One region of the Vibrio sp. JCM 18905 genome, then DNA from elsewhere that is predicted to be linked to it. Evidence: predicted binding sites of a transcription regulator. Region 1 holds the regulator's gene; each other region holds the start of a gene.

Region 1 (7,443 bases):
TTTGCTCAAGCACAGGTATGGCAATGATCCGTTTTTTGCTCATATTAAAAGCGTCATTTCAATTCACAATGCGGTCTTTAAAGGCGTATTTAGTTATGAAGACGTGCAGTGCTTGCCAGAGTTTCATTGTCGAAACGTTCCCGATGCTGCGGTGAGTGCAACGCATATTACTATGCTCAAAGCTGGTGTAATGAATGCCGATAAGATAAACGCGGTCAGCCCTACGTACGCAGAGGAACTCAAAACAGAGCTTGGCAGTCATGGAATGGCTTGGGAGTTTCAGCAACGCGCGCAGGACTTAGTTGGTATTTTGAACGGTTGTGATTACAGTGCTTGGAACCCGGAAACGGATACTTACTTGCCAGTTAATTACTGCGCTGACCAACAAAGTATGACGCAAGGCAAGAAAGCGTGTAAACAAGCATTACAACTGCGGCTAAATTTGCCTGAAAAAGATGTAGCCATGTTCGGTATGGTTTGTCGGTTGACCCAGCAAAAAGGTGTGCATTACTTGTTGCCTGCTTTGGCCGATTTTTTGAAGCACGATGTTCAACTAGTTGTCGTTGGGACCGGAGACCCTGTACTAGCCGCTCAGCTAGAAGAAGTTGCTGCACAGTTTTCTAGTAAATTTGTCTTCGTAGAAGCTTATGATAATGAACTTGCGCATATCGTTGAAGCGGGTTCTGATTTCTTTCTGATGCCTTCTGAGTTTGAGCCGTGTGGTTTGAATCAAATCTATAGTATGGCTTACGGTACATTGCCGATAGTACGTGGTGTCGGTGGTCTAAAAGACAGCGTCAACGATTATGATGTGAACCCTTCTGAAGCGACGGGGTTTGTTTTTTTCGAACCGACACCGCAGGCATTGTTGTTAACGATGCTAAGGGCATTGTTGCTCTATGCTCAAAACGAACCTGAAGTGAATAAAGTACAGTTGCACGCGATGCAACAAGATTTTTGTTGGCAAAAGGCCGCAGAAGCTTATTTGCAACTTTACAATTCGGCGTTAAATTGACTTAAAATTGTAACGAAAGGCACCGAATGAGGTGCCTTTATTATCTTGAGTAAGGGGAGTGTGGTAGGATGGCTTTTTACTCAATAGCACGACCTTTTTGATACTTGAATATGACCCAGCCGCTACTTTTTCATAAAACCTATTTGCACCCTACTAGTCATGAGTGGGTTGTATTTGTGCATGGTGCTGGCGGTAGCTCTTCTATCTGGTTCAAGCAAATCAAAGCTTACAAGCAACATTTTAACTTATTGCTGATCGATTTAAGAGGTCATGGAAAGTCAAATCAGTTACTTAAAGAGCTCATTGCCAGCCGTTATACCTTTACGGAAGTTACCCAAGATATTTTGAAAGTATTGGACCATTTAAAGATCCAATCCGCTCATTTTGTCGGTATGTCACTTGGTACCATTATTGTTCGAAACCTTGCTGAATTATCAGCAGAGCGCGTGCGTTCAATGGTACTCGGTGGTGCTGTCACAAGGCTCAATACTCGTTCTCAAATATTGGTTAAATTAGGTAATTTTTGTAAGCACATTCTGCCGTACATGTGGCTCTACAAACTTTTTGCGTACATTGTTATGCCACAGAGAAGCCAGCGAGAGTCTCGCCATCTTTTTATTCGTGAGGCCAAGAAGCTTTGCCAAAAAGAATTTAAACGTTGGTTTATTCTTGCTGCTGATGTAAATCCTTTAATGAAGTATTTTAAAGATCGAGAGTTACCCATTCCCACACTCTATTTAATGGGCGACAGAGATTACATGTTTATTAAGCCTGTTAAAGAAATGGTTGCGGCGCATAAGCTTAGTGTTTTACGAGAGATCCCCAACTGTGGTCATGTCTGTAATGTTGAGCGGCCTGAAGATTTCAATCAACATTCCATCGAATTTATTAAGCAGCAAACGGTTTCTGCTTAGCGCTGAATAAATCGATTGAGTAGGAGTAGGGGAGTTATTAAGGCTCCCCTATTTGATGTCCACATTGCCAACAAGCACCAAACTGCCCCTCGTTTACCTCATGGCACTTCGGGCACTGCCAATCTTGATACTCATTTCCATCGGATTGTTTGCGGTAGGCTTGTACTATTCCTTCTGCTTTTACTTGTTGTTTGGCGTCAAAAAGCCAGACATAAGGATCGGTATCATCACTAAACGGCAGCTCTCCTTTTAAACCGAAAATACCTTCTCCGCGGACTTCACAGTAGACTTGCTCGGTTTTCAATAATTCGCACACGATATGCGCTTCTGCTGGGTTTTTAGCAATGAATATTTTCATTAAACACGTCCACTTACTAATTATGAGTTTTGCTGACTCGGTGTTGGCCTTACTTTATTCATAACCCATTTAGTGATGATTGGAAACAGCCCCAGTAACGCAAAAGAGGCCAATACCGCAGGTGAAATAATGCCTGACAGGCTTTCAATTGTTGCTAACTGAGTACCGGCGTTTAAGTAAACTGCAGTGCCTGGCAACATACCTACTTGGCTAGTAAGGTAAAATCGACCTACAGACATTGGCGTTAAGCCCATCAACAAGTTGATAAGAAAGAAAGGGAATACCGGAATGAGACGCAAGGAAAATAGATAAAATGCACCGTCCTTTTCGACACCTTGGTTAATTGCGATTAACTTATTGCCAAACTTGTTTTGTACCCAGTCACGCAGCAAATATCGGCTGCTTAAAAATGCTAGCGTTGCACCCATAGTACTGGCGAAAGAAACCAGTAATAAGCTCGTCCAAAAACCAAATAGAGCCGCACCAAGTAATGTAACCACTGCAGCCCCAGGAATAGAAAAAGCGGTAATTGCAATGTAGGCAAAAAAGTAAATAGCTGCCGAAAAAACAAAGTTCTGATCGATGTATGTGGTCAGCGCTTCTTGTTGGGCTTTTGCATTTTCCAACGTTAAATACTGACTAAAGTTAACGCCTAAAAAGATAATGATCGCGACCAGGATTAGGCCTAATATCAGTTTCTTATTCATATTTATGATTCCAATTTGGGATATATGTAATAAGACAGAAGGAAAGTCGAAAAAATTTCACAAAAAAACCGCAGATTAGACTGCGGTTTTACAAGATAGTTTTTAAGGCCGACTTTTATTGGAGGCCATTCATCAACTCATCTCGGCGAGCTTGAGGTACAACGCTCCAATGAGTACCGTTAATAGCACCTTCTAGTGCCCATAACAGTTCAATGTTGACGGTTGCAGAGTGCGTATCTCTTATCGCTTTATAAGCGTTAAGTGCACCTTCCTCTTCCAGTTTTTCTACTGACTCAATGCCTGCTTTTTTTAGCATGCGTTCAGTAGCCAGTCGTAAGTTAGGCAAATCTTTTAAGCGATTAGGCTTTGTAGTTGCTTGCTGTTCTTTTTCAAGCTTTGCCTTTTTCAACGATTGGTTAGCTACTTCGATTAAGCGTTCGCTAGACTCCCATAAATCGTTGGAAATTGCGTAGTACTTAGTAACGACTGGGAAGCCACGTTTCTTATAAACGTAAGGCTTTAGCCCTTGTTTCTCGAAGTCAGATGAAGTTTGTTGGTCTGCTCTTATATGAAGCTGATTATTTACAACTAGTGCAAACATTGTTTCATCAGCGAATAGTCCGAAGCCACCAAACATTGAGCGCGACTTGATATTACCAAGTGCCTCAAATAGCTTCATAGAGTCTTTGAGTATCGGTTTATCCATGTTTTGTTATCTCGGTGTAATTAATATTACGCCACCAAAAGTCAGGTCCGAGAGAGTAGCAAACATGCGCAAAAGCAATGTCATTACAGGGTAAAGTCATCGCTTGCACACTTGCCATCGGTAACCCCGCTACCTTCCATATAGTATTATGGTTCAGGCCGGAGGCTTTGCGTCCCACCCTTTCGAATGGTTTGCCCTGTGCGTGACAGAATGAGCATACTTCGTATATTGAATTAACATCACGTTTTACCCGTAAAAGTGTGATTCTGGTTCAATAAAAAGTGTCGACAAGCGCATATTTGTGCATATTTGAGAATAAGGCGGGATGATCTCGAGGTTGTGAGGGTGTGTGATTTACCTACATATAAAACAGAGACTTAGAGATTCGAGATTTTTTGTCTAACAAACCTAAGTCAGGGAAAAGTTATTTAGAGATGAAAAATAAGCGCCCTTTTAGAGCGCTTATTTGACATCGTTATATTTGGCGAATTTTAGTTCATTTTCTTCACGGTGTTTCGAATTACAAGCTCAGGTTGCATTTCGAAAATTCGCTTTTCGTGTTCTTTATCTTTGATTCGCTCAAGTAGGATCTCGAACGCATTTTTACCCACACGACGTTTAGGTTGGTGGATAGTGGTTAACGGTGGAGAGAAGTATTCCGCAAGCTCGATGTTGTCGTAGCCGATCACTGAAATATCATCAGGAACTTTGATACCGTTTTGTTGTAGTCGGCTCATTAGGCCCAGAGCCATTGTGTCGTTAAAACAGAATACCGCTGTCGGACGTTTGTCCATTGCTGTAATTTTATCTGCGACTAATACGGCCGTATCACATTCAAAGTTACCTTCAAGGATCCAGTCTTCATTTACAGCTAGGTTTGCTTCGCTCATCGCGCGACGGAAACCTGCAATGCGTTCTTGGCAAGCAAGTTTTTCAAAATGACCGCTTAGACAAGCAATATCAGTATGGCCATTGTCGATCAGATGTTTGGTTGCGATGTAGCCACCTTCTTCTGAGTTATCCATGATCTTGTCCGCTTGTGAGCTTTCTGGACCCCAATCCATGACCACTTTAGGAATGTCGGCATGACGGTCAAGCATCTCTTTAAGCTCTTCGGTTAAGTCAGAACACATCACTAGGATGCCATCAACACGTTTTTCAGCCAGCATACGGATGTAATCGCGTTGTTTTTCGTAAATCCCACCCGTATTACACAGAATCAGAGTGTAGCCTTGGCGGTAACAGTAGCTCTCAACCCCGTCAATCACTTCTGAGAAGAATAGGTTGGTTGACTGCGTTACTAACATGCCAATCGTACGAGTTGAGTTGCACTTTAGGCTGCGTGCAACCGCACTTGGCGCGTAATTCAACTCGTCCACGGCTTTCATTACTTTTTCTTGCGTTGCTTCTGCAACGAAACGCGTTTTATTGATAACGTGCGAAACTGTCGTAGTGGAAACGCCGGCTAAGCGAGCAACGTCTTTTATAGTGGCCATAAATGGTGTCCTGTATCGAGCTACTGAAATATGTCGTGTTGGATGTACCTGATGCTCTAATGGTTTACACCCAGCAATCTAAGGTTGGCGCTAAGTGTTTCGGCAGCGGTTGGTCCAAGCACGACAAAAGGGTACGTAGCAGCATCGGTCGATGAATTTTATCTTTTTTCTATCTGATGAGAAATTGCCATCAACCTGTTAAAAAACACAAAAACCGCTATATTTCAGCGGTTTACATATAAATCATATTTAATCGTTTGCGCTCACATTTTAGCCCTATGTGGACTGACTAGCAATGTTTTCAGCAAGAGATTTGTGTATTTGAAGTCACATTTTGACTGCTAAATAACCAAGCGTCTTTGAGCTAAGTTAAGGCAAACGAATAATATACCCAACTTACTTACATTCAGTTATTTCAGGTATACAGGAAGCCCGATAGGCGGGCTCCTTAAAAATAGGCGGCAATTATTCCCCAAGAAGGTAAGCGCTGTCTAGTTTACAAAATGCAACTAATAGTTTCGCGACGCTCGAGTAGAACCCAAATTCGTCGAATTGTTTACATTTGTCTGCAAACTGAGGTAGCCAAGACATCAACTGTTGCTGGATAAAGTCGTTTTGTTTAACGAAGGCTTCTTCCATGTGTTTTTCTTGCTCAAGTTCGTTTGAGCGGATAATCATGTTGCCGAGAAAGTCGAGTTCAACGGCTAAGTGGTCAGCAGGCTCTTTTAGATTTTCATCTACTTGAACGCCAAATTCTGCCATCAACTTTTCCATTTCCTCGGCTGGCTTGTCATTCAGCAAACCTGATTCACCGATGTACATCGATGCGTAAGGAAGAGCGCCGTATTTTTCTGTCTTCAAAAACAGTTCACAAAAGTCAGCAGCAAGCTCCAATTGAGCGTCTTCACGATCTTGCAATCGGTTTAGCGCATCAACGAGGCTATCAACGGCTGGTTTCAGTGACTCATTTTCACCTAAACCTGCTAGAAAACTGCGAATTTCAACACTGTGGTAGGCTTCCAGCTCTTTCTCTGTTAGCTCTTTTGCGAACAAGCTCGAAAACCACCAGTAAATTTCAGCGCGTTTTTCATTAAAAGCTTTCACTTCTTGCATCTTGGGCTCCTGAATGATGCTTCAAGTTGTGCATCACAAAGTCAATTAGGGATATCCCCTAAGTGTAATCAATTAAAATGAATAGCAGTAACTATAATTATTATGTTTTATGGTCAAAAATTAACGTTTATTAATGGCGATGGGTAAGCTTGTTTTGAATCAATAAAAACGCTAAATCTTGCTTTTTAATGTATCTATGACTAGAAATGTTACTAGTTATGAATAGAATACGTCTTGGATAATAAGAAGACAGAAAAGTGGTGTAAATGAGCTATCACGTATTAGTCGTAGAAGATGATGTTGTAACTCGTAGTAAGCTTGCGGGATATTTCCAAAATGAGGGTTACCAAGTCAGCGAAGCAGAGAGTGGCGCAGAAATGCGTGAGGTCCTGCAAGCGGGCGATGTAGACCTGATCATGCTGGATATCAACCTGCCGGGTGAAGACGGCCTGATGCTTACTCGTGAATTACGTAGCCAATCGGATATTGGTATCATATTAGTAACAGGACGCACGGATAGCATTGATAAAATCGTAGGCCTAGAAATGGGCGCTGACGATTATGTGACAAAACCTTTTGAACTGAGGGAATTGTTGGTTCGCGTTAAAAACTTGCTGTGGCGTATTTCAGCAGCGCGTAGCGGTAGCGCGAAAGCGAACGAAACCAGTGAAGAACATATTGTACGTTTTGGAGAGTGGACATTCGACATTCAACGTCGTGCGCTGAGCCGTAACGGCGAACCCGTAAAATTGACCAAAGCAGAATACGAACTTTTGGTGGCGTTATCGTCTTACCCTAACCAGGTGTTAAGTCGCGAGCGTATTTTGAATATGATCAGCCACCGAGTTGATGCTCCCAATGATCGTACTATTGATGTTCTTATTCGACGTATGCGCGCAAAAATGGAGTTTGATCCAAAGAACCCGCAAATTTTTGTGACGGTGCACGGCGAAGGCTATATGTTTGCTGGTGATTAAACTGAACAAACCTAAGTCTTAAAAAGAAAAAGGAGAGCTTCGGCTCTCCTTTTTTGTGGTTTCAATATAGTACTACTTTGCTTCAACCATTGGTGTTTGGCCGACAGTATCACGCAATCTTTGCCAAATGCTGCCCAAGTACTCATGCCAATAAAGC
Region 2 (7,443 bases), 410 kb from region 1:
AAATTAAAGCGAAGAAGCAAGCACAAAAAGCATTAGAAAATCGAGAGAGCGAGCAAGGTAGTGGGAGTGGTGAGGGCTAGCAAACACCTACAACGTGGTAGATGTTTGCTTGGACGCACTAGTGATTGACTAAATGTACAAAAACACGATTACGTGAACTTACTTTCTTTTTCATACATGTCAGTTTACGTTTACGTCGGATAGCAGCTACTGTGTTATTTAAACGCTTTGACTGCACTCTACGTCTTCTCATATTCAAAACCTCCTGCAGACAAGACTTATACCAGTAAAGCGCGGCTCATCGATGCTTGGCAATAGGCTCGATAATCGCACTAAACGTTGTATGGTTTAAACGTTCTTCATTTGACTTCTGCATTGCACAGAGCCAGCAAACAATTTCAATACGATGCTTAATAATAGGAGTGACGTTATTTCGGCAGAGTGTAGCCGAAGGCGCCGCTTCATCAAGTGAGCTAAACCATGTGGTTACAAAGCAATCTGTTACAAAGCAATCAGTTTTACTAACGATGAAGAAAAGGCGACCAACCAAAGGAATGGTTGAGTGTGGTTGGCGTCACTCAGAATATTTGATTCTAGATAAGTTTTCGTTAGGACTCAACAAAAATGACGAGCTTCATAGGCTCGTCATTTTTTAGTTTACCGCGGGTTTATTCTTCAATGCTTTCTTGTTCGGTGTCTTCTTCAACTGTGACGTCAGAAGCACCTGATACTTGCTCTACGACGGCCTCTACAGCCCCTGATATCAAAATGTCAGGGTTGAGCGGCGGGATAACTTGCAAGTCATCGCTATTCTCATCAATCGCTGGTCTTTGGCTGACATGACCAATGATGGATTGGTAGTAACGTCGAATATTTTCTACGTAATTACGCGCTTCATCACCTCTGGCGTACCCATAGCGAGTTTGACTGTAGTAACGCTTCTGACGCAGTAAAGGCAATCTGTCTTTTACATCCGCCCAAGCGTTTGGATCGCCACCTTGCGCTTTAGTAAGTCGTCGTGCGTCCATCATGTGGCCATAGCCAATGTTGTATGAAGCCAGGGCAAACCATATTTTTTCATGCTCGTTGATGCTATCAGGCACGCGACCTACAATGCGACGTAAGTACTCGACACCACCACGAACAGATTGCTCAGGGTCTAAACGGTTTGTTACCCCGACGCTTTTCGCTGTTGGCAGAGTAAGCATCATCATCCCTCTAACACCCGTTGGCGATTTTGCCGCTGGCTTCCAGTGTGATTCTTGATACGCCAATGCTGCAATTAAGCGCCAGTCGAACTCTTCGCTGTACTTTTGGAATAAAGGTGCCCACTTAGGCAATTTGTCATCCAGAGCTCGAATGAATGCGCGAGTATCAACGTAGTCAAATGCTTCAATATGACCAATGTACTTCTCTTCGAGAGTGGACAGTTCTCCTGATTGTTTAATGTTACCGAAAAACTCTATCAGCATCGCATACAAACTTTCGTCTTCAGAGCGTCGAGTAAACCACGATACTGGTTGATCTTCTGTAAGTTCAAACGCGAGCGCAAGATCGGGGTAAAGGCGCTGAGCTAGGGAAAGCTCCACAGAGTCAGTCACAGTAAAACGCAACTCACCAGTGGATACATATTTAAGTAAGTCTCTCGTGTCAGCATCGCCAACAATTTCAAACTGCAGCTCTGGGTATTGCTTCTTTAATGCGGTTAGGGTCGGAACATATTGCGATTGTTCGACGATCTTTAATGTTTGCGCGCCAGCATTTGTATCTTCGTCTGATTCGCTGTCTTTCGATGCTTGGTATTCAATCAGCTGTTCGATATCACGTGGTCGAAGTTGCCCCTTTTTATACACAACTTGTTGGCTTACATAATAATAAGCAGGGCCCGGTCTAAAGCGTTTTACCGCTTGTGACGTTTGATTTAAGCCCGTAGCGATGAGATCAATATCTCCTTTCTTAAGAGCAGGAAAAAGCTCGGCTTGGCGAAAGGCAGGTTTAATCTCGAGCTTGACGCCGAGCTGCTCCGCAAACTGACGCGCCAATTCGTAATCCAACCCAGCGGGACCATCGGGACCAATATAATAGGAAAGCTGATTGTTTAGCGTGCCAACACGAAGCACGCCACGTTCCTGAATTTTTTCGAATTCACTTTTGGGTTCCGACTCAATCTGGCAGGCAGAGAGTAGTAGCACAGAAACAAAAATTAGGGCGCTGCGCTTGAGTCGGTTGAGCTGGCTTATTTGCATTAATAGGTACATCTTAGGAAATTTCTATTTGCCTTTATATCAAAGCGAGCTCATGGGGCAAAGTGAATCACACACTTATAGCGTGACATTGTGTGTTTTATCGACATTTTAGTCGTAATTCAAATTTGACAAAAAAAATGACGCAAACGGTTGCTTTTGATGTTACATCACAAAAACAATTGCTATATAATGCGCTCGCAATGACGAGGTGGAATCGGCATAGGTTCGACAGGGCTTATTTTAAGTGTCTGAATTTATTCCAATATCACCTTAATCAATTGCATAAGAGACCTAAGCACATGAGAATTTTGCGTGGCTCCCCAGCTCTTTCTGAGTTTCGTGTTAATAAACTACTGGAACTTTGTCGTGAACAAGATCTGCCTGTAACTGGCATTTATGCCGAGTTTATGCACTTTGCCGATCTAAAGTCTGACCTTGATGACCAAGAGTTAGAAAAACTTGAAAAGTTACTAACTTACGGCCCAACCATCGAAGAGCATGAGCCAGAAGGTCTTCTACTTCTTGTTACGCCTCGTCCAGGCACTATCTCGCCTTGGTCTTCTAAATCTACCGATATCGCTGTTAACTGTGGCTTGGATAAAGTGAAACGTCTAGAGCGCGGTACGGCTTATTATGTCGAATCTTCAGTTGTTCTATCAGAAGCTCAAGTTGGCGCTGTCAAAGCGTTAATTCATGACCGCATGATGGAAACGGTATTTACAGAATTTGAAGCTGCGTCAGCGCTGTTTACAGTCGCAGAGCCTAAGCCAGTGGCGCATGTTGATATCTTAGCGGGCGGTCGTCTTGCGCTTGAAGAAGCAAACGTTTCCCTTGGCTTGGCACTCGCAGAAGATGAAATTGATTACTTAGTAGAGAACTTTACTAAGCTTGGGCGTAACCCAAACGACATTGAATTGATGATGTTTGCTCAGGCGAACTCAGAGCACTGTCGCCACAAAATTTTTAACGCAGATTGGACTATCGACGGGGTAGATCAACCTAAGTCTCTGTTCAAAATGATCAAAAACACGTTCGAAACGACACCTGACTATGTGCTGTCTGCATACAAAGACAACGCGGCCGTTATGACGGGCTCTAAAGCGGGTCGTTTCTTCCCAGACCCTAAATCTCGTCAATACACTTACCACCATGAAGATGCACACATCTTGATGAAGGTAGAGACGCACAACCACCCAACGGCAATCTCTCCATGGCCGGGCGCATCGACTGGTTCAGGCGGTGAGATCCGTGACGAAGGTGCGACGGGTATCGGCGGTAAGCCAAAAGCGGGTCTGGTTGGTTTTACAACCTCTAACTTACGTATTCCTGGTTTTGAACAGCCGTGGGAAACCGACTTTGGCAAGCCAGGTCGTATTGTTAACGCGCTAGACATCATGCTTGAAGGTCCTCTAGGCGGCGCGGCATTCAACAACGAATTTGGTCGTCCAAATCTATTGGGTTACTTCCGTACTTACGAAGAAAAAGTGACCTCTCACGCGGGTGAAGAAATCCGTGGTTACCACAAACCAATCATGATTGCTGGTGGTATGGGTAACATTCGTGACGAACACGTGCAGAAGAAAGAAATTCCAGTGGGTGCGAGTTTAATCGTACTTGGTGGTCCGGCAATGAACATCGGTCTTGGTGGTGGCGCGGCGTCCTCAATGGCGTCTGGTCAGTCAGCAGAAGATCTGGACTTTGCTTCAGTACAGCGTGAAAACCCAGAGATGGAGCGTCGCTGTCAGGAAGTGATCGACCGTTGTTGGCAGCTAGGCGACGACAACCCAATCGCATTTATCCACGATGTGGGCGCTGGCGGTATCTCTAACGCATTGCCTGAACTTGTCGACGACGGTGAGCGTGGCGGTAAGTTCCAGTTACGTGATGTACCAAACGATGAGCCGGGCATGAGTCCGCTAGAAATTTGGTGTAATGAATCACAGGAACGTTACGTTCTTGCGGTAGCGCCAGAAAACATGGAAGCATTCGATGCAATCTGTAAGCGTGAACGCGCACCATATGCAGTGGTTGGTGTGGCAACTGAAGAGCGTCATCTAACGCTAGAAGATTCTCACTTCGACAATACGCCAATTGATATGCCAATGGATATACTGCTTGGTAAGCCACCGAAGATGCACCGCGACGCAACCACACTAAAGGTGGAAAGCCCTGCCATTGTTCGTGATGGTATTGAGCTTAATGAAGCGGTGGATCGCGTACTTCGTCTTCCAGCGGTTGCAGAAAAAACATTCCTAATTACTATCGGTGACCGAACAGTAACGGGTCTGGTTGCTCGTGATCAAATGGTTGGCCCTTGGCAGGTACCAGTAGCAAACTGTGCAGTAACAGCGGCAAGCTATGACACTTACCACGGCGAAGCAATGTCGATGGGTGAGCGCACGCCAGTGGCATTACTAGACTTTGGTGCATCGGCTCGCCTAGCGGTTGGTGAGTCACTAACGAACATTGCGGCAACAGACATCGGTGATATTAAACACATTAAACTGTCTGCGAACTGGATGTCGCCAGCGGGTCACCCAGGTGAAGATGCCGGTCTTTATGAAGCAGTCAAAGCGGTGGGTGAAGAGCTCTGTCCTGCATTAGGTTTGACGATCCCAGTTGGTAAAGACTCCATGTCGATGAAAACCAAGTGGGAAGAGAACGGCGAGAGTAAAGAAGTCACTTCTCCACTGTCTCTAGTTATCACGGCATTTGGTCGTGTGGAAGACGTACGTAAGACCGTGACTCCACAACTACGCACTGACAAAGGCGATACTTCTCTAGTTCTTGTTGACTTGGGTAACGGCAAAAACCGCTTAGGTGCGACAGCATTGGCACAAGTATACAAACAGCTGGGTGACAAACCTGCTGACGTAGATAACGCTGAGCAGCTAAAAGGCTTCTTTGATGCAATGCAAGCGTTAGTACGTGATGACAAGCTAGTGGCTTACCACGATAAAGGCGACGGTGGTCTGTTTGTTACACTGGCTGAGATGGCGTTCGCGGGTCATTGTGGCGTAAAAGCGAACATCGCAGAGCTGGGTGATGATGCGCTAGCCGTTCTATTTAACGAAGAGCTAGGTGCGGTTGTTCAAGTTAAGAATGATGATCTGGATTCAGTTCTATCTACTCTGGCGGCAAACGGCTTAGAGGCATGTTCACATGTGATTGGTTCAGTTAACGCTTCAGACGACTTTATTATCACTTCTGGTGATGCAGTTGTGCTTGAACGTTCACGTACCGAACTACGTGTTATCTGGGCTGAAACAACGCATAAGATGCAGGCGCTACGTGATAACCCAGCGTGTGCTGACCAAGAGCACGAAGCTAAGAAAGACAACTCTGACCCGGGTCTAAACGTTAAGCTCAGCTTCGACGTAAATGAAGACGTTGCAGCACCGTACATTGCGAAAGGTGCTAAACCTAAGATGGCGATTCTACGTGAGCAGGGTGTTAACTCCCACGTCGAAATGGCAGCAGCGTTTGACCGCGCAGGCTTTGAGGCAACCGACATCCATATGAGCGATATCCTAACGGGTCAAGCGGTACTGGATGAATACCATGGCCTAGTAGCTTGTGGTGGCTTCTCTTACGGCGACGTACTAGGTGCGGGTGAGGGTTGGGCTAAGTCTATCCTGTTTAACGCACAAGCCCGTGAACAGTTCCAAGCCTTCTTCAACCGTAAAGAGACGTTCTCTTTAGGTGTATGTAACGGTTGTCAGATGCTTTCTAACCTGAAAGAACTTATCCCGGGTGCAGACTTGTGGCCACGTTTTGTTCGTAACGAATCTGAGCGTTTTGAAGCGCGCTTTAGCCTAGTTGAAGTTCAGAAATCTGATTCTGTATTCTTCGACGGAATGGCTGGTTCGCGCATGCCAATCGCGGTTTCCCACGGTGAAGGGCGTGTAGAAGTACGTGATGCAGAGCACCTAGCAGCGATTGAAGCATCAGGTACGGTTACGGTTCGTTACGTGGATAACCTCGGTAACCCAACACAACAATACCCGAACAACCCGAACGGTTCGCCAAACGCGATTACCGGTTTAACAACAGCAGACGGTCGCGTAACTATCATGATGCCTCACCCAGAGCGCGTATTCCGCACAGTTGCAAACTCTTGGGTTCCGGAAGGTTGGGGTGAAAATGGTGCTTGGATGCGTATGTTCCAAAATGCCCGTAAGAATATCGGTTAATTAACCAAAGGTTAATCTAGCTTAAGTAAAGCGTTGGTTGAGAGACCAGCGCTTTCTTTTTTCTTATTACTCTTTTTTCTTCGTCGCTCTTTCTCGTGACTGGGCGAAACGTTGCTTTGTTCTGCCTCTTCTTTGTCATCTATTATCTCGCGTAAAAAACTTGCAGCGTTTAGATTACTTTTATGCTCTAATACCGCGCTTACCAAGGGATGGTGTTAAACAGCTCAGCTTAGATGGAGTTATCAAGTTGACCGAATCCCTGATTGATCCCTAAATCCCTTAGGAAATGAAAGAAATGTCTAAGAATCCAAAATTTGCTATCCGCGTCACTGAAAAACGTAACGGCTGGAGCGCAGAAATCACTCGCCAAGTGACATCTCGTAAGACTGTAGTATCAAAGCGTGAAACTGGCTTTGACAGCGAAGAGAAAGCACAAGCTTGGGCTGAACAAGAACTGGCTGGTTTTATCCAAAACCAAGTGGTTCGTAACGAGCGTAAAGCAGCGCAACGTCAAGAGCGTGAAGCCGAACAACTAGCGGCAAAAGTTCGTAAAGAAGAAGCCCGCAAAGCACGTGACGCTGAAGTAGACGCTGACGAAGAATAGATTCAAGTCGGTGAGATGGTGACGTCACCCATCAAACAAAAAGTGAAAATGCCCTGAGCTTTGTCTCAGGGCATTTTTTATTGTATCGACTTAAAAACAATCCGAAGATACTGACAGACTAAACGTACCGTCTTCAGGGGCTGCAAATTGTTTATTGCCAGGAAGAAGGTGAGGGTTATTAGCATAAGTGCGATGTGTTGACTTACCCTTTGCCGAGTGCCTCTCTGGTAAATCAAAGTGTTGCAATCCGTCAGATAGATCGTTTGCTTCACCGTAGTCGAAATGTGTTGCGACGTCCTTGGGCTGCTTGGCGTAACGACAGTGATCCGGCTTTCCATCTTCATGCCAAGTTAACGCGTTTGCTTTGGCGTCTAGATTCAGATTATTTGTTGTTGGTTGT
Region 3 (7,443 bases), 270 kb from region 1:
AGCTTGAAGAAAAAGGGCTGAATGTTGTTCCAACCGCTAAGGCAACCAAGCTAACAATGAATCGTGAAGGTATCCGACGTTTGGCTGCAGAAGAACTAGAACTGACGACATCACCTTATCGTTTTGCAGATACTTTTGAAGACTTCAAAGCCGCGGTTGAGCATGTAGGCATACCGTGCGTAGTAAAGCCAGTTATGAGCTCTTCAGGTAAAGGGCAAAGTGTCATCAAGACCGAAGACGACGTTGCAAAGGCATGGGATTACGCACAGGAAGGCGGACGTACGGGTGCAGGTCGCGTGATCGTGGAGGGTTTTATCGACTTCGATTACGAAATCACTTTATTGACTGTAAGAGCCGTTGACGGTGTTCACTTCTGTGCTCCAATTGGCCATCGTCAGGAAGATGGCGACTACCGCGAATCATGGCAACCGCAAGCCATGTCAGAAAACGCAGTAAAAGCAGCAGAATACACGGCAGAGAAAGTAGTCAACGCACTCGGTGGCTACGGCATCTTTGGTGTAGAGTTATTTGTTAAAGGCGATAAGGTCATTTTCAATGAGGTCTCTCCTCGCCCACACGATACAGGCATGGTCACAATGATTTCGCAGGAAATGTCTGAGTTTGCTCTCCACGTACGTGCATTTACCGGAATGCCGATTAATAATATCGTACAATATGGTCCATCTGCGTCGGCCGTTATTCTTGGGCAAGGGACTTCCACAAACATTCGCTTTGACAACCTAACCAAAGCCTTAGCTCAACCTCAAACGCAAGTTCGTCTATTCGGCAAGCCAGAAATCGATGGTCGCCGTCGTTTAGGTGTTGTCCTTACGCGACGAAAAACCACCGAAGAAGCCGTTCAAGATGCTGTTGAAAGTGCAGCAAAAGTGAATATCACTTATTAAATACGAACCACTTATACAAAAATAGCGCAGCTCAAATTGCTGCGCTATTTCGTTTTACAAACCAAAAAAACCTATTCACTCTCGATTAGGTACACTTCTTCAGAGAAGCGACTTAAGCCTTTTTTCGCAATTTTAGGATGGTTTTCATCAGCTTCATCTACGTTCAAACAGGTAACTTTGTAACCTGAAAATAACTGCTCAATCTCTTCGACTGGCACGCTAAATGGAGGCCCTGCCATCTCTTCTTGAGGATAGTTGAGTGTAACAAGCAAAATACGACCGCCTGGATTCAAAAGTTGCTTGAGACGCTCTACATACTCCTCTCGCATATCTTTCGGTAAAGCAACCAACGCGGCGCGATCATAAATGATATCGGCTTGAGATACTGGTGCAGTGAAAAAGTCCCCAGTATAAATAGAGAGCTCATCAAATTGATAAAGCTCGTGCATACCATTAACAGGCGTCACGGTTGGCGTATAAAAATGTTCAGCAAAAAAGGCACGAACAGCGATATGGCTCAGCTCAACACCTTCAACTGAATCATGCTTCATCGCCAACCAAATCAAGTCTTCTGACTTTCCACACAAAGGCACTAACACTTTGTCTTCACGCTTTGGGTTTGTGTGTTGCCAATATGCAGGTAATAGCGGGTTTACATCTTCCAAGTGAAATCCGATTTGATTACTGGCCCATTTATTATGCCAAAACTCTTGGTCTCTCATTTTACTTTCTACTTGTCGGCTGATTTTCATTTTGAGAAGTAAGACTAACGATTTTTTTCAATTTGTCTATGCCGTTCATCTTTGGTTAATACAGCGGTGATAGGATGTAAACGTTCTTATAGGAACCACGCCTTTGTCTGATAAACAGAATAAAGAAAAGAGAAATGGTGATCTAACGCACGATTCCACTTCAAGACAAAACTGAAACCTTGGAATCTTTCGTAATGACCCCATTAATAAGTTAGTACCTGATTTGCCGAACTTAGCGACCTTTATGTTCCCTATTTTCTAAGTACAAGCAAGTTAAGGAGAGTGAATGAGCTTATTTCTTCGTACTACAGCATTGATGCTTTTGGTACTTAGCCGTGCACCGGCATTTGCCGCACTTCCAATTACCCCAGCGCCGAGTGGCGATCAAAATCGTTCAACAAGCCAAAACGAAGTTTGTTCGAAACTCTTTAAACATAGCCTTAGCGGCTTGTATGGTATTCAGTCAATCGACGCAACTCCAACTCAGCCATACACTGACTTCGACATTCTTTACAGCAAAGCTCACCAAGCACAATTTGAGCTTGAAACTATCTGTAAAAGTACCGCACTTCTTAATGATGCTCAGCCATACTTCGCAGGCGTAAAGTCCAAACAACGAGCAGAAGAAAAAATAGCTTTGGAGTTAGATGGAAAAGTCGAACGCATTACTGACCTAGCCCGTGCCACGATTGTTGCTGAAGACGTCGCGAGCTTAGTCTCCATTTATGAAACCTTAGAGCGTGAAACAACAATTGTTAAAGTAAAAAATCGCTTCAAAAAACCTGGTCCTTCAGGCTATAGAGACTTGAACTTACTCGTTCGTTTACCAAAGACAAATCTGGTTGCCGAAGTTCAACTGCACTTAAAAGCCATCGCAGATGTGAAAAGCGGTCCTGAACACGACCTATACGAAAAAATCCAGAAACTAGAACGCCAAGCGATGATGGAGAAACGCAAACTAAGCGAACTAGAACTCGCTTCTATTCGCAACATGCGTGCACAGTCTAAAAACTTGTACCAACAAGCATGGCAACCATACTTAACAACGCACCTAGAAGCAGCGTAATCCATATCATTAAGATATACTCAAAAACAGAAAAACCACCGCATTGCGGTGGTTTTCGTTTATATGCGACACAAGTTTTACGCAAAAAAAAGACCACGCCTTAGCGTGATCCATTTATTCGGCTTACTGTACTTTCTTCAGGTTTTCTACACGAGCTTTTAACTTCTGACCCGGGCGAAAAGTCACTACACGTCGAGCAGTAATTGGAATATCTTCACCGGTTTTCGGGTTACGACCAGGTCGTTCATTCTTGTCACGAAGATCAAAGTTACCAAAACCTGACAGTTTTACCTGTTCGCCACTTTCCAGTGCCTTACGAATCTCTTCAAAGAACACTTCCACCGTTTCCTTGGCGTCCCGCTTACTAAATCCTAATTTATCAAACAGGTTTTCTGCCAGTTCGGCTTTTGTGAGCGCCATAAAACTTTCCTCAAAGCTATGTTAAACAATGCTACGTTAGTGTAGCGCCAGAGCAGTTTTACCCTACCAATTCAACAACATATCGGGGTTACATCAGGAAGTGTATGACAAGCTTATGATTTTCGCCAACTTTTTTCTTGGCGAACAAAAGGAATAGCACTATGTAAATTATTGTTAAACGCCAACATTTTGATATTTTTGTTTTTGTTTTCTCTTTAATAGGAAAAATATCCAGCCGATAAAACTAAAAGTAGTTTAAATATCAACATTAATCACTATTTAATAAAAATATCAGAGATTGGTTATTTAACAGACACTTGACATAGAACTTGTCGTAAATTCAGTGATTTGTATGTAACTCGATACGTAACAATTGAACTAAATGGTATGACCACCTGGCTTTGTAACTGTGCTTAGAAAGCTTGATTAAACCCACGCTTCTCACTGTTCAGCGATGACGCAATATATAAAGGTTGATAATGTGGTTCTTCGTGTATCTCCACACTAGCTCCTTACACTTCATCTAGGCGACCATGATTAATCAAATCATAAATATTCTTTTCCCTGTTTTTGCTCTTGTCGGCGTCGGCTATTTGGTAGGTCGTTACATCAAGCCTGACTTTCGTCCAATCAACCGCATTAACATTGAGGTTTTCACACCTGCGCTGGTGTTTTCTTCGCTCGTTAGCATGCCGTTAGACTCGAATCAGGGACCACTCCTTTTTGCAGCAATTGTCGCGGTTTTGGTTCCCGCACTACTCATGATCCCTGTATGTCGATTGACGTCACTGTCGTTTAAAACCTGGGCACCACCACATATGTTTCGCAATAGCGGAAACCTTGCTATTCCTTTGTTTACCTATACGTTTGGAGAAATTGCGCTATCCTCAGCAGTACTGCTATTTGTCGTGTCAGCATGCTTGCACATTAGTTTAGGTGTAATGCTACTTAGTCATGGCAACCCTTTTAAGCAAATAGTCAAGATGCCAATCTTTTTAGCTGCGTCGTTGGCTCTGTTTCTCAACGTGTCAAATGTGGGGGCATGGGCACCTTTATACGAAGCGACTGCTCTACTTGGCCAAGCGGCAGTACCCGTGATGCTTTTATCCCTGGGGGCACAAATGTGTCATTTAAGAGTGGATGGTTTAAAGGTTGGTGTATTGTGTACCGTGCAGTCGCTTGCAACTGGGGCGGTTGCATTTGCACTTATTTATTGGTTAATTCCCCTTCCAACGATGCAATTGCAAATGATGGTACTCTTCACAATGCTGCCACCAGCCGTCATGAATTACCTATTTGCGGAAAGGCTGAATATAGAGCCCATGAAAGTGGCGTCAATGGTACTATTTGGCAACTTTTTCAGTATTCTTACGCTGCCTCTTCTGCTTAGCTATACCCTCTCACTCGCCGCCTAGCTGCCAATAAACTTGCGTTAGCGTCTGTTGGCGGAAAAACGATATATGCCAAATCTCGATTAAGCGCTACCTCAAGTTTGGTCCAGATTTTTGAGGTTGTGGGAGGTGACGTAAACGGCCTAGTACGTGAATCACAATAAGACAATGCTCAACATAAAAAACCCTGCCGATTTGACAGGGTTTTTAGTTTCTTAAGAGAGATAGTTCATCTAACGCTTAGTCACGTAGAGACGCACCAAACTTCTCAGAAACGTGAGCAACGATAGCGTCTACCGCACCTGCGATATCTGCATCTTCAAGCGTGCGCTCAACTGATTGTAGAGTCAAAGCGATTGCTAGGCTCTTCTTACCGTCTTCAACGCCTTTACCTACGTACACGTCGAACAGTTTCGCATCTTTAAGGAACTCGCCACCTTGCTCTAAACAAGCATTAACGATGTCACCAGATGCTACCGCTTCGTCCACAACTACTGCGATGTCACGACGGTTTGATGGGAATTTAGAAAGCTGAACCGCTTCTGGGATCACTTTACTGTTGATTGCAGACCATTCGATTTCGAATACGATAGTACGACCGTTTAGACCGAACTTACGCTCAAGCTCAGGGTGAACGGTACCGATCACGCCTACTTCTTTGCCGTCTACGATGATTGCCGCAGATTGACCTGGGTGAAGTGCTGGGTTAGCTTTTTTGCTTTCAGGTGACAGTGCTGCGAAAGAGTACGCTTTTTCGTTCGCAGATAGCTCTAGAATCGCTTCTAGATCGCCCTTAAGGTCGAAGAAATCAACAGTGTTAGTTTCGATATTCCAGTGCTCTTCACCGCGAGTACCAGCAATAACACCTGCAAGCATAGGCTCTTGGCGCATGCCGTTTTCTGCAGATTCACATGGGATGAAACGTAGGCCGTATTCGAATAGACGAACACGTGGCTGTTGACGCTTCTGGTTGTGAACAACCGTGTTCAGCAGACCTTGGATAAGACCAAGACGCATTGCTGACATGTCTGCAGAAATTGGGTTTGGAAGCACTAGAGGCTCAACACCAGGTACCACTAGCTTTTGTTGCTCAGGCTCAACGAAGCTGTATGTGATTGCTTCGTGGTAACCACGGTCAACAAGAAGATCACGAACGCGTTTCAGTGGAAGATCCGCTTCAACGTGGTTGTGCATCTTAAGTGCTGCAGCTGGGTGTTGGTTAGGAATGTTGTCGTAACCGTAGATACGGCCAACTTCTTCAATCAGGTCTTGCTCGATAGCGATATCGAAACGCCATGTTGGCGCTACTGCCATCCAACCTTCTTCTGAAGCTTCAACAGTCAAACCTAGGCGCTCTAGGATTTCTACTACGTCAGCATCAGCAATGTGGTGACCTAGTAGGTTGTCTAGCTTCGTACGACGTAGAGCAACTTTGTTTGGCTTAGGTAGGTCTGCTTCAGACTCTACTGCAACAACAGGTGCTACTTCACCGCCACAAATTTCAACAAGAAGCTGAGTTGCACGCTCCATTGCGCTCACTTGCAGTGCGTAATCCACACCACGCTCGAAACGCATTGAAGAATCAGTGTGCAGACCGTAGCTACGAGCGCGACCACGGATGTGGTCAGGTGCAAAGAATGCACACTCTAGTAGAACGTCTTTAGTCTCAGTTGTTACACCAGACTCTTCACCACCAAAGATACCTGCGATTGCAAGTGCTTTGTTGTGGTCAGCAACAACTAATGTATCTGCGTTTAGTTCTGCTTCGCTGCCGTCAAGAAGTGTTAGCTTCTCACCTTGCTCAGCCATACGAACTACGATGCCACCTTCGATCTTCGCTAGATCGAATGCGTGCATTGGTTGACCTTGCTCTAGAAGAACATAGTTAGTGATGTCTACAACAGGGTCGATAGAGCGAATACCACAACGACGCAGTTTCTCTTGCATCCATAGTGGCGTTTCAGCTTGAACGTTTACGTTCTTAACTACACGACCTAGGTAACGTGGACACGCTGCTGGCGCTTTCACTTCAATAAACACTTTATCATCGATTGAAGGCGCAACTGCTTCTACTGATGGCTCAGTCACGTCAGCACGGTTTAGTACGCCAACTTCACGAGCTAAACCACGGATGCTGAAACAGTCAGCGCGGTTTGCTGTTAGATCTACGTCTACCGTTACGTCATCTAGACCTAGGAATTCACGGAAATCAGTACCGATTACTGCGTCTTCTGCTAGTTCCATGATGCCGTCTGACTCAACATCAATGCCTAGTTCAGTGAACGAACAAAGCATGCCGTGAGATGGCTGGCCACGTAGTTTCGCTTTTTTGATTTTGAAATCGCCTGGAAGAACAGCACCAACTGTTGCTACCGCTACTTTCAGACCTTGGCGACAGTTAGGTGCGCCACAAACGATGTCTAGAAGCTCTTCTTCACCCACGTCAACTTTAGTAACGCGAAGTTTGTCTGCGTCTGGGTGTTGACCACATTCAACAACGTGACCCACTTTAACGCCAGTGAAAGAACCCGCTACAGGAAGAACGTCGTCTACCTCTAGGCCGGCCATTGTAATTTGATGAGTGAGTTCGTCAGTAGTAACCGCTGGGTTTACCCACTCACGAAGCCATGATTCGCTGAATTTCATGTTGATGAACCCTCTGGATTACTTGAACTGTTTTAGGAAACGAAGATCGTTTTCGAAGAACGCACGTAGATCGTTCACGCCGTAACGAAGCATCGTTAGACGCTCAACACCCATACCGAATGCGAAACCAGAGTATTTTTCAGGATCGATGCCTACACTACGTAGTACGTTCGGGTGAACCATACCGCAGCCTAGTACTTCTAACCATTTACCGTTTTTGCCTTTCACGTCTACTTCAGCTGAAGGTTCAGTGAATGGGAAGT
Region 4 (7,443 bases), 360 kb from region 1:
ATTAGGCCGCTTCATGTTGGGCCGTTGCTTGAATGCGAGCATGCTAAGTTTAGTGAGCTAAAAAGGGCAAAAAACAAAAGCTAATAGGGCTTAATGAAAGCTTAATTTTATATTTAAGTCTTTGTTTTATTTGGGCTTATTTCGTTAGCTACGTTGGTGCAATACTCGTTGATGAGCGCTTTCCATCGGCTGATAATTTCTTGATCGGTCAAACTGACATGCAACGTTTTCCATGGTTGAAGGCAAGTCTCTTTCGATTCAGATTGAGAAAGACGTTCAAACAATGTCTCGGACGGTAAAACGCGCAGCAGTGCCACCAGTGATTCCATGTAGTTGAGACGGAACTGTTCGAGTTTGTTTTGTTTATAAGCGATGTGAGACACAAACGTATAAATCAGCGCGTTTTGAATACGTGAGTCGCCATCTGGAGTGGTCAGCAGAACTTTTGCTCGGTCTAGGTTACCTAGTTTGAAATGCAATACGCCCAACCAGAGGCTTAGCTCATCTGGCAAAACATCGAACGACGACTGCACTTGCGTCAAATACGCCTCCAGCTTTTGAGGTTCTTGCTCGTACAAAGCGAGATGCCTTGCGGTTGTGATAGCTGCAAACTCATCAGCTTGTTGTAGAGGTTGGTTAGAAAAGACATTCTCAAACAGCATTTTTTGGTGAACGTCTGACAGTTGCCATGTGCTTGCCGAAGGTGCAGGCAAGTTGAAGTATTGCGCGACATCTGAGTGAATTTGGAAGATATCCGATTGTAGGTCGGATAAGTGCAGTGTGTATTCGTTGCGAAACGCCAGTTTCCCCGTCGCAGGATAAATAAGGTTCATCTGAGCTTTCAAGGTGCCTTGCTCTGCGCCGTCTTTTAACTCTATGTTGAGTTCGTAATCACTGGTCTGCATGTTTCGCGCGCCAGGGAAATACGGCGTATGACCGATAGGATCAAGAAAGTAACTGGGAGCGTCTTGGTTGGCGATGTCGGTGTATGGATATTCGACCTGTTGTTGCAGCAAGATGGCTTTGACCAGTATGCGATACTTTCTTGCTTGGGAGCCAATCGCATCGACACGGTTGAGCAGCAGTTCGACTTTGGGGATAAGTAACTGATGACGTGTTTGTTGCGTTGAAATCTCTTGGCGTTGCCATAACAAGCTTGCGAGCGTCACGCTACAAACCGTAAGTACGGCACATAAGCTATAAGCAAAAATCAGCTTGATGTTCTTACGGTTCGTAACTTGAGCTGTGATAACGCGTCGATGGTTTTTCGCTGGTGGCACTAAACGGATATTCGCTGGGTTTAGAAAGTAACCTTTGCGAGGATAAGTGACCAAGAGCTTAGTCGCATCGTACTCGGGGAGATGCTGTTGTAGCAGCGCACGTAAGGTGCTAATGCGGTTAGTGAGTACATTCTTAGAGATGAATTTGCTCTGCCAAATAGTTTCGATAATGGTATCGGCAGAAAGCGGATGTCCCACGCTGGTTAGCAGCAGCTCTAATAACTCAATGGTACGAGGTTCGAGATCAATCGCGACAGTGTCTTGATGAAGAGTTTGTGTCTTCGGATTATAGACCAACTCGCCAATCGTAATACAACTGTGAGTTTGTTTGGCTTGTTGCAAAAAATCGCGCATACCGCACCGCGTTATTTGGAAATGGCGAAATATTATATAGCGATTGGAGCGCGAAATCTTATAAATTGCGCTCCAATTATCATCAAAAGTTTATGAGCCGTAGGTCACGGAGTAGCGATGAGGCTTGTGGTTCATCGCTAACACGACATTCAGTGCAAACGCGCCCAAAATCGAAAGACCAATTACTTCTGGAGTGACAAAGAAGAATGACGCAAACAGGATGCACGCATCGATTGCCATTTGGCTTTTGCCAACTGAAATGCCAAATTTGTCCTGAATAAATAAACACAGCACGTTAAAGCCACCTAAGCTGGAGCGATGTCGGAACAAGATCAGCATACCGAGTCCCATTAAAAGCCCACCTGCGACGGCACAATAAACTTCATTTACCGATTCGAGCGAGATTAGCAAATAAAGATGATCGGCAAAGATAGAAACCAAAGCGCCAGAAATGGCACTATTAATGGCGAAATGACGGCCGAAGCGTTTCCATGCTAGCAAGTAAAAGGGACTGTTTGCTAAAAAGTACAGCACACCAAACGTAAAAGGTGTAAATTGGCTAATAAGCAGAGCCAATCCTGTCGTACCCCCTGTTAGGAGGTTTGCGGATTGGAGAAAGAAAACGCCTTGAGCTACCAAAAAGGTACCCGTGAGAATCGCTATCCAGTCTTCTTTTAATGAGTGTTTTTCCATCAATGTTGCAGTCATTAGTGATAAATAAGGCGTGCATAGTAGTAAAAAGATGATCTTTTCGGTAGCTAGAGGGTAAAATTTACGGTAAACCTATGTAATTGCTGTTTTACAGGGTGTAAAGCACAAAATTGACAGGCAATAGATCGTCGTTATGCAATTGCAATGCGGGCGTGATACAGATTGCTTGCCATCATGAAAAAACTGCATGAGAAAAATTATAAATTTCTCTTTATGACCCAGATCAAATTATGTAGAATGCGCGCCATTAGGGTGACGAAAACGTTTGCGTAGGGTCATTCAACAGTTTTTTTGCAACTTTCAGTACTAATCTGAGTCAGGAGATACAGATGCTTAAGCGTGATATGAACATCGCAGATTACGATGCGGAACTGTTCGCAGCTATCCAGGAAGAAACTCTTCGCCAGGAAGAACACATTGAACTTATCGCTTCTGAAAACTACACAAGCCCACGTGTAATGGAGGCGCAAGGTTCTCAGCTAACGAACAAATACGCTGAAGGCTACCCAGGCAAGCGTTACTACGGCGGTTGTGAGTACGTAGATAAAGCGGAACAACTTGCTATCGACCGTGCATGCAAACTGTTCGGTTGTGAATACGCGAACGTACAGCCTCACTCAGGTTCTCAAGCAAACAGCGCGGTTTACATGGCGCTTCTTAACCCAGGCGATACAGTTCTAGGCATGAGCCTAGCGCACGGTGGTCACCTGACTCACGGTTCTCCAGTAAACTTCTCTGGTAAGCACTACAACGTTATCCCTTACGGTATCGATGAAGCGGGTCAAATCAACTACGACGAGATGGAACAGCTAGCGCTTGAGCACAAGCCTAAGATGATCATCGGTGGTTTCTCTGCTTACTCGCAAATCGTTGATTGGAAGCGCATGCGTGAAATCGCTGACAAAGTAGATGCTTACCTTTTCGTTGATATGGCGCACGTAGCGGGTCTTATCGCAGCAGGCGAATACCCAACACCTGTTCCACACGCTCACGTAGTAACAACAACAACACACAAAACACTAGCAGGTCCTCGCGGTGGTCTTATCTTGTCAAATGCTGGCGAAGATATGTACAAGAAATTGAACTCAGCAGTGTTCCCTGGTGGTCAAGGTGGCCCTCTAATGCACGTTATCGCTGGTAAAGCAGTAGCGTTCAAAGAAGCGATGGAGCCAGAGTTCAAAGCTTACCAAGCTCGCGTAGTGAAAAACGCAAAAGCAATGGTTGGTCAATTCCAAGAGCGTGGCTACAAAATCGTATCTAACGGCACAGAAAACCACTTGTTCCTTGTGGACCTGATCGACAAAGACATCACTGGTAAAGATGCAGACGCGGCACTAGGTGCAGCAAACATCACAGTGAACAAAAACTCAGTACCAAATGACCCACGCAGCCCATTCGTAACGTCTGGTATTCGTGTAGGTACGCCAGCGATCACTCGTCGTGGCTTCACTGAAGAAGACGCAAAAGAGCTAGCAAACTGGATGTGTGACGTTCTAGATAACATCGGCAACGAAGAAGTTATCGAAGCGACTAAACAGAAAGTGCTCGAAATTTGTAAGCGTCTACCGGTTTACGCCTAACTATTCTTCATAGAATGAGTCAATTTCGGTGTCGAACATACTCACTTGCTCGCGCAAACTCCGTGTGTTCTCCTAGAACTCGACTCATCTATTTTGAACATTGATATACTAAAGGTCCTCAATTGAGGGCCTTTTTGTTTGTCTGGCGTTTGGAATGAGATATAGCGAAGAGTGTGTGATAAGGAGATGGCTACCAACACTGTCCCTTTTCAATATATCCAAACCACGTCATTCCGACGAGCCTAGGCGAGATCAGGAATATTGTTGAGGCACACTCTTTTACTCAGAGTTTCCCTAAAAATCATCAGTACGTTGGAAACTGATTCTCAATCACGCTCGTTCCTCGCTGTTCAGAATGACGGAGGTAGAATGGCTTTTTATCATCATTTGACAGATACAAAAAAGGTTGGCACTGAGCCAACCTTTCTTTTGAAAACAAACGAGAGCTTACTTAATCTCGATGCCTTGAGCCTGCATATCGGCATGGTAAGAAGAGCGGACAAATGGACCGCACGCTGCGTGCGTGAAGCCAAGCTCTAGTGCAACTTCTTTTAGCTCGTCAAACTCTGATGGCGGAACGTAACGCTCTACTGGCAAGTGGTGACGGCTTGGCGCTAAGTACTGACCTAGAGTCAGCATCGTTACGCCGTGTGCGCGTAGATCTTTCAGTACTTCGATGATTTCTTCTTTGGTTTCACCAAGACCCATCATCAAACCAGATTTGGTCGGTACATTTGGATGCTGCTCTTTGAACTTCTTAAGAAGCTCCAGCGACCACTTGTAGTTTGCACCTGGGCGAGCTTTACGGTAAAGACGTGGCGCTGTTTCTAGGTTGTGGTTGAAGACATCTGGCGGGTTATCTTTCATTAGATCAAGCGCTACGTCCATACGACCACGGAAGTCAGGAACCAGAGTTTCAATCTTAATATGCGGGTTCAACGCACGGATCTCGCGGTTACAGTCGGCAAAGTGCTGTGCACCACCATCACGCAGATCGTCACGGTCTACAGAAGTGATTACTACGTATTTCAGCTTCATATCGGCGATGGTTTTCGCCAGTTTTTGAGGCTCTTCTGCTTCCGGTGGTAATGGGCGGCCATGAGCAACGTCACAGAAAGGACAACGACGAGTACAAATAGCACCTAGGATCATGAAGGTAGCTGTACCGTGGTTAAAACATTCCGCTAGGTTAGGGCAAGATGCTTCTTCACATACGGAGTGAAGTTTATTCTTGCGCATCGCCGCCTTGATGTCTTGAATTCGTTGGCTGTCGGCTGGTAGCTTGATCTTCATCCAATCAGGCTTACGTAGCACTTCTTTCTGCTCTGTAGGCATGTTCTTTACGGGAATCAATGCCATTTTATCGGCGTCACGATATTTAACGCCTTTTTCCATCTGGATTGGTTTGCTCATGCTTTATTACCTTGAGAAGGTGCTTCTGTGCTGAATTCTACTTGCTCATAGTCGAGCAAAGTAACGAGTTCTTCTATTAATTGTTTTTCTACGGCTTCTACATTGTCTGGGCCGCCAAATTGGCTGACCTGAACCATTTCCATACCTTCATAACCACAAGGGTTAATACGCAGAAACGGTGTTAAATCCATATTTACGTTCAAGGCTAAGCCATGAAACGAGCATCCTTTACGAATGCGTAAACCGAGAGAGCATATTTTTTTACCGTCAACGTAAACGCCTGGTGCGTCAGGTCGCGCGGCCGAATCGATATTGTATGCTTTTAGCGTGTTGATCACGAGGTTCTCGATAGTGGTAACGAGATCTCGTACACCTAATTTTTTGCGGCGTAAGTTGATCAAGAAATAGGCGACCAACTGACCAGGGCCATGATACGTAACCTGGCCTCCGCGATCACTTTGTACAACAGGAATGTCACCAGTGTTAATAAGGTGCTCAGCTTTACCTGCCTGACCTTGCGTAAATACTGGGTTATGTTCTACCAACCAGACTTCATCAGGGGTTTCTTCTGTGCGTTGGTCGGTGAACTCATGCATCGCCTTCCATACAGGCTCATAGTCTTGGCGGCCAAGTCGTTTTACAACAAGTTGGTGTTGCATGGGAATTCCTGTTGCTAATATATAAAGTTTTTGGATTATAAACCGGATAACCCTGATGCTCTACCGCTGAGTAACAGATTTTTAACTGAAAGCGATGTAAAGTTTTGTTATCTGGTTGATAAATAAAAAGAAAGCAGCCGAAGCTGCTTTCAAAAAAAATTTAATCTATCAAAAAATTATAGAACCATGCGCACGATGTCAATTTCACCTAACTCTTTGTATAGCGTCTCAACTTGCTCGATAGACGTTGCAGTGATGTTGATTGATACCGAGTGGTAGTTGCCCTTAGCACTTGGTTTAACGGTCGGGCTGTAGTCACCTGGAGCATGGCGCTGAATAACTTCAAGAACAAGCTCTGGAAGTTCAGGCTTTGCATGACCCATTACCTTGTAAGTAAATGAACAAGGGAACTCAAGCAGGTCTTTTAATTTTGCATCAGAGTTGATGGTTAGCATATCGATAACTCCAGTAGATATTCGTTGCGGTGCGAAATAGTACAGTCAAATTAGGGGGAACTCAAGACGAGGATCTCAAACTTAAAAAGCCGCCCTTTCAGGCGGCTTTGCGAATAAGTTTGCTACTCTAACGTTCTTCTTAGAAGAAGCTCTTGAATAACAATACGATGTAATCCCACATGCGGCTAAATAGACTACCTTGCTCTACGGTTTCTAGTGCCATTAGTGGGTATTCGGCAATATCTTCACCATCGATCTGATAGTATAGCTTACCAACTACATCACCTTTATTAATTGGGGCTTCTAGCTCTTTTTCAAGGACGAAGCTGGCTTTTAGGTTTTTCGCTTCACCACGTGGTAGTGTTACGTAAGTATCTTGGTCAAGGCCCAACGCTACAGTGTCTTTGTTACCCATCCACACTTTTTCTTCAACGAACGTTTCACCTGCTTTGTGCGGCGCTACTGTTTCGAAGAAACGGAAGCCGTAGCTTAGTAGCTTTTTGCTTTCTGACTTACGAGCATTGGCATCTTTAGTGCCCATTACGACCGCAACCAAACGCATTTGGCCTTCAGTTGCTGAACTTACTAGGCTGTAACCCGCATTGCTTGTGTGACCCGTTTTGATGCCATCAACGTTCATGCTCTTATCCCAAAGTAGACCGTTACGGTTGTATTGGGTGATGCCGTTGTAAGTAAATTTCTTCTCTGAGTACACGCGGTACTCATTTGGTACGTCACGGATCAGGGCTTTACCTAGCAATGCCATGTCGTATGGTGTCGAGTACAGCTCGGCGTTATCTAGACCATGAACGTTGGCAAAGTGCGAGTTCGTCATACCTAGTGTGTTGGCCCAAGCGTTCATTAGATCAACAAACGCATCTTCTGAGCCTGCAATGTGTTCAGCCATTGCTACACAGGCATCGTTACCAGACTGGACGATGATACCGCGGTTTAGGTCACGTACTTTTACAGTTGTGCCCACTTCAATGAA

Evidence for each region. Region 1 encodes PurR, which represses purine synthesis genes. Its sites were predicted from a motif close to TNANGNAAACGTTTNCNTNA; they were not measured.
Region 2: a site for PurR is predicted at 2,385-2,404, ahead of purL (phosphoribosylformylglycinamidine synthase). Genes of this name have one in related genera too.
Region 3: a site for PurR is predicted at 3,320-3,339, ahead of ihfA (integration host factor subunit alpha). Genes of this name have one in related genera too.
Region 4: a site for PurR is predicted at 2,599-2,618, ahead of glyA (serine hydroxymethyltransferase). Genes of this name have one in related genera too.

The regions. Positions count from the first base shown of each region.
Region 1 is NZ_AP043879.1:1,057,092-1,064,534, forward strand. It holds gene glgA (glycogen synthase GlgA) at 1-1,015, shown strand, start outside; gene ACZ5ZC_RS13125 (alpha/beta fold hydrolase) at 1,126-1,929, shown strand; gene ACZ5ZC_RS13130 (hypothetical protein) at 1,967-2,287, opposite strand; gene ACZ5ZC_RS13135 (TVP38/TMEM64 family protein) at 2,308-2,994, opposite strand; gene ACZ5ZC_RS13140 (TfoX/Sxy family DNA transformation protein) at 3,110-3,700, opposite strand; cyclic di-GMP riboswitch class I at 3,817-3,906, opposite strand; gene purR (HTH-type transcriptional repressor PurR) at 4,192-5,196, opposite strand; gene torD (molecular chaperone TorD) at 5,662-6,309, opposite strand; gene torR (two-component system response regulator TorR) at 6,576-7,286, shown strand; gene elyC (envelope biogenesis factor ElyC) at 7,359-7,443, opposite strand, start outside.
Region 2 is NZ_AP043879.1:643,693-651,135, forward strand. It holds gene tadA (tRNA adenosine(34) deaminase TadA) at 1-80, shown strand, start outside; gene mltF (membrane-bound lytic murein transglycosylase MltF) at 669-2,246, opposite strand; gene purL (phosphoribosylformylglycinamidine synthase) at 2,546-6,439, shown strand; gene ACZ5ZC_RS11175 (DUF3622 domain-containing protein) at 6,735-7,043, shown strand; gene ACZ5ZC_RS11180 (hypothetical protein) at 7,134-7,443, opposite strand, start outside.
Region 3 is NZ_AP043879.1:1,324,770-1,332,212, reverse strand. It holds gene purT (formate-dependent phosphoribosylglycinamide formyltransferase) at 1-905, shown strand, start outside; gene ACZ5ZC_RS14330 (thiopurine S-methyltransferase) at 977-1,627, opposite strand; gene ACZ5ZC_RS14325 (RelA/SpoT domain-containing protein) at 1,944-2,723, shown strand; gene ihfA (integration host factor subunit alpha) at 2,847-3,143, opposite strand; gene ACZ5ZC_RS14315 (AEC family transporter) at 3,677-4,558, shown strand; gene pheT (phenylalanine--tRNA ligase subunit beta) at 4,775-7,180, opposite strand; gene pheS (phenylalanine--tRNA ligase subunit alpha) at 7,199-7,443, opposite strand, start outside.
Region 4 is NZ_AP043879.1:699,452-706,894, forward strand. It holds gene ACZ5ZC_RS11400 (winged helix-turn-helix domain-containing protein) at 114-1,634, opposite strand; gene ACZ5ZC_RS11405 (YitT family protein) at 1,725-2,327, opposite strand; gene glyA (serine hydroxymethyltransferase) at 2,675-3,925, shown strand; gene lipA (lipoyl synthase) at 4,373-5,338, opposite strand; gene lipB (lipoyl(octanoyl) transferase LipB) at 5,335-5,997, opposite strand; gene ybeD (DUF493 family protein YbeD) at 6,174-6,452, opposite strand; gene ACZ5ZC_RS11430 (serine hydrolase) at 6,592-7,443, opposite strand, start outside.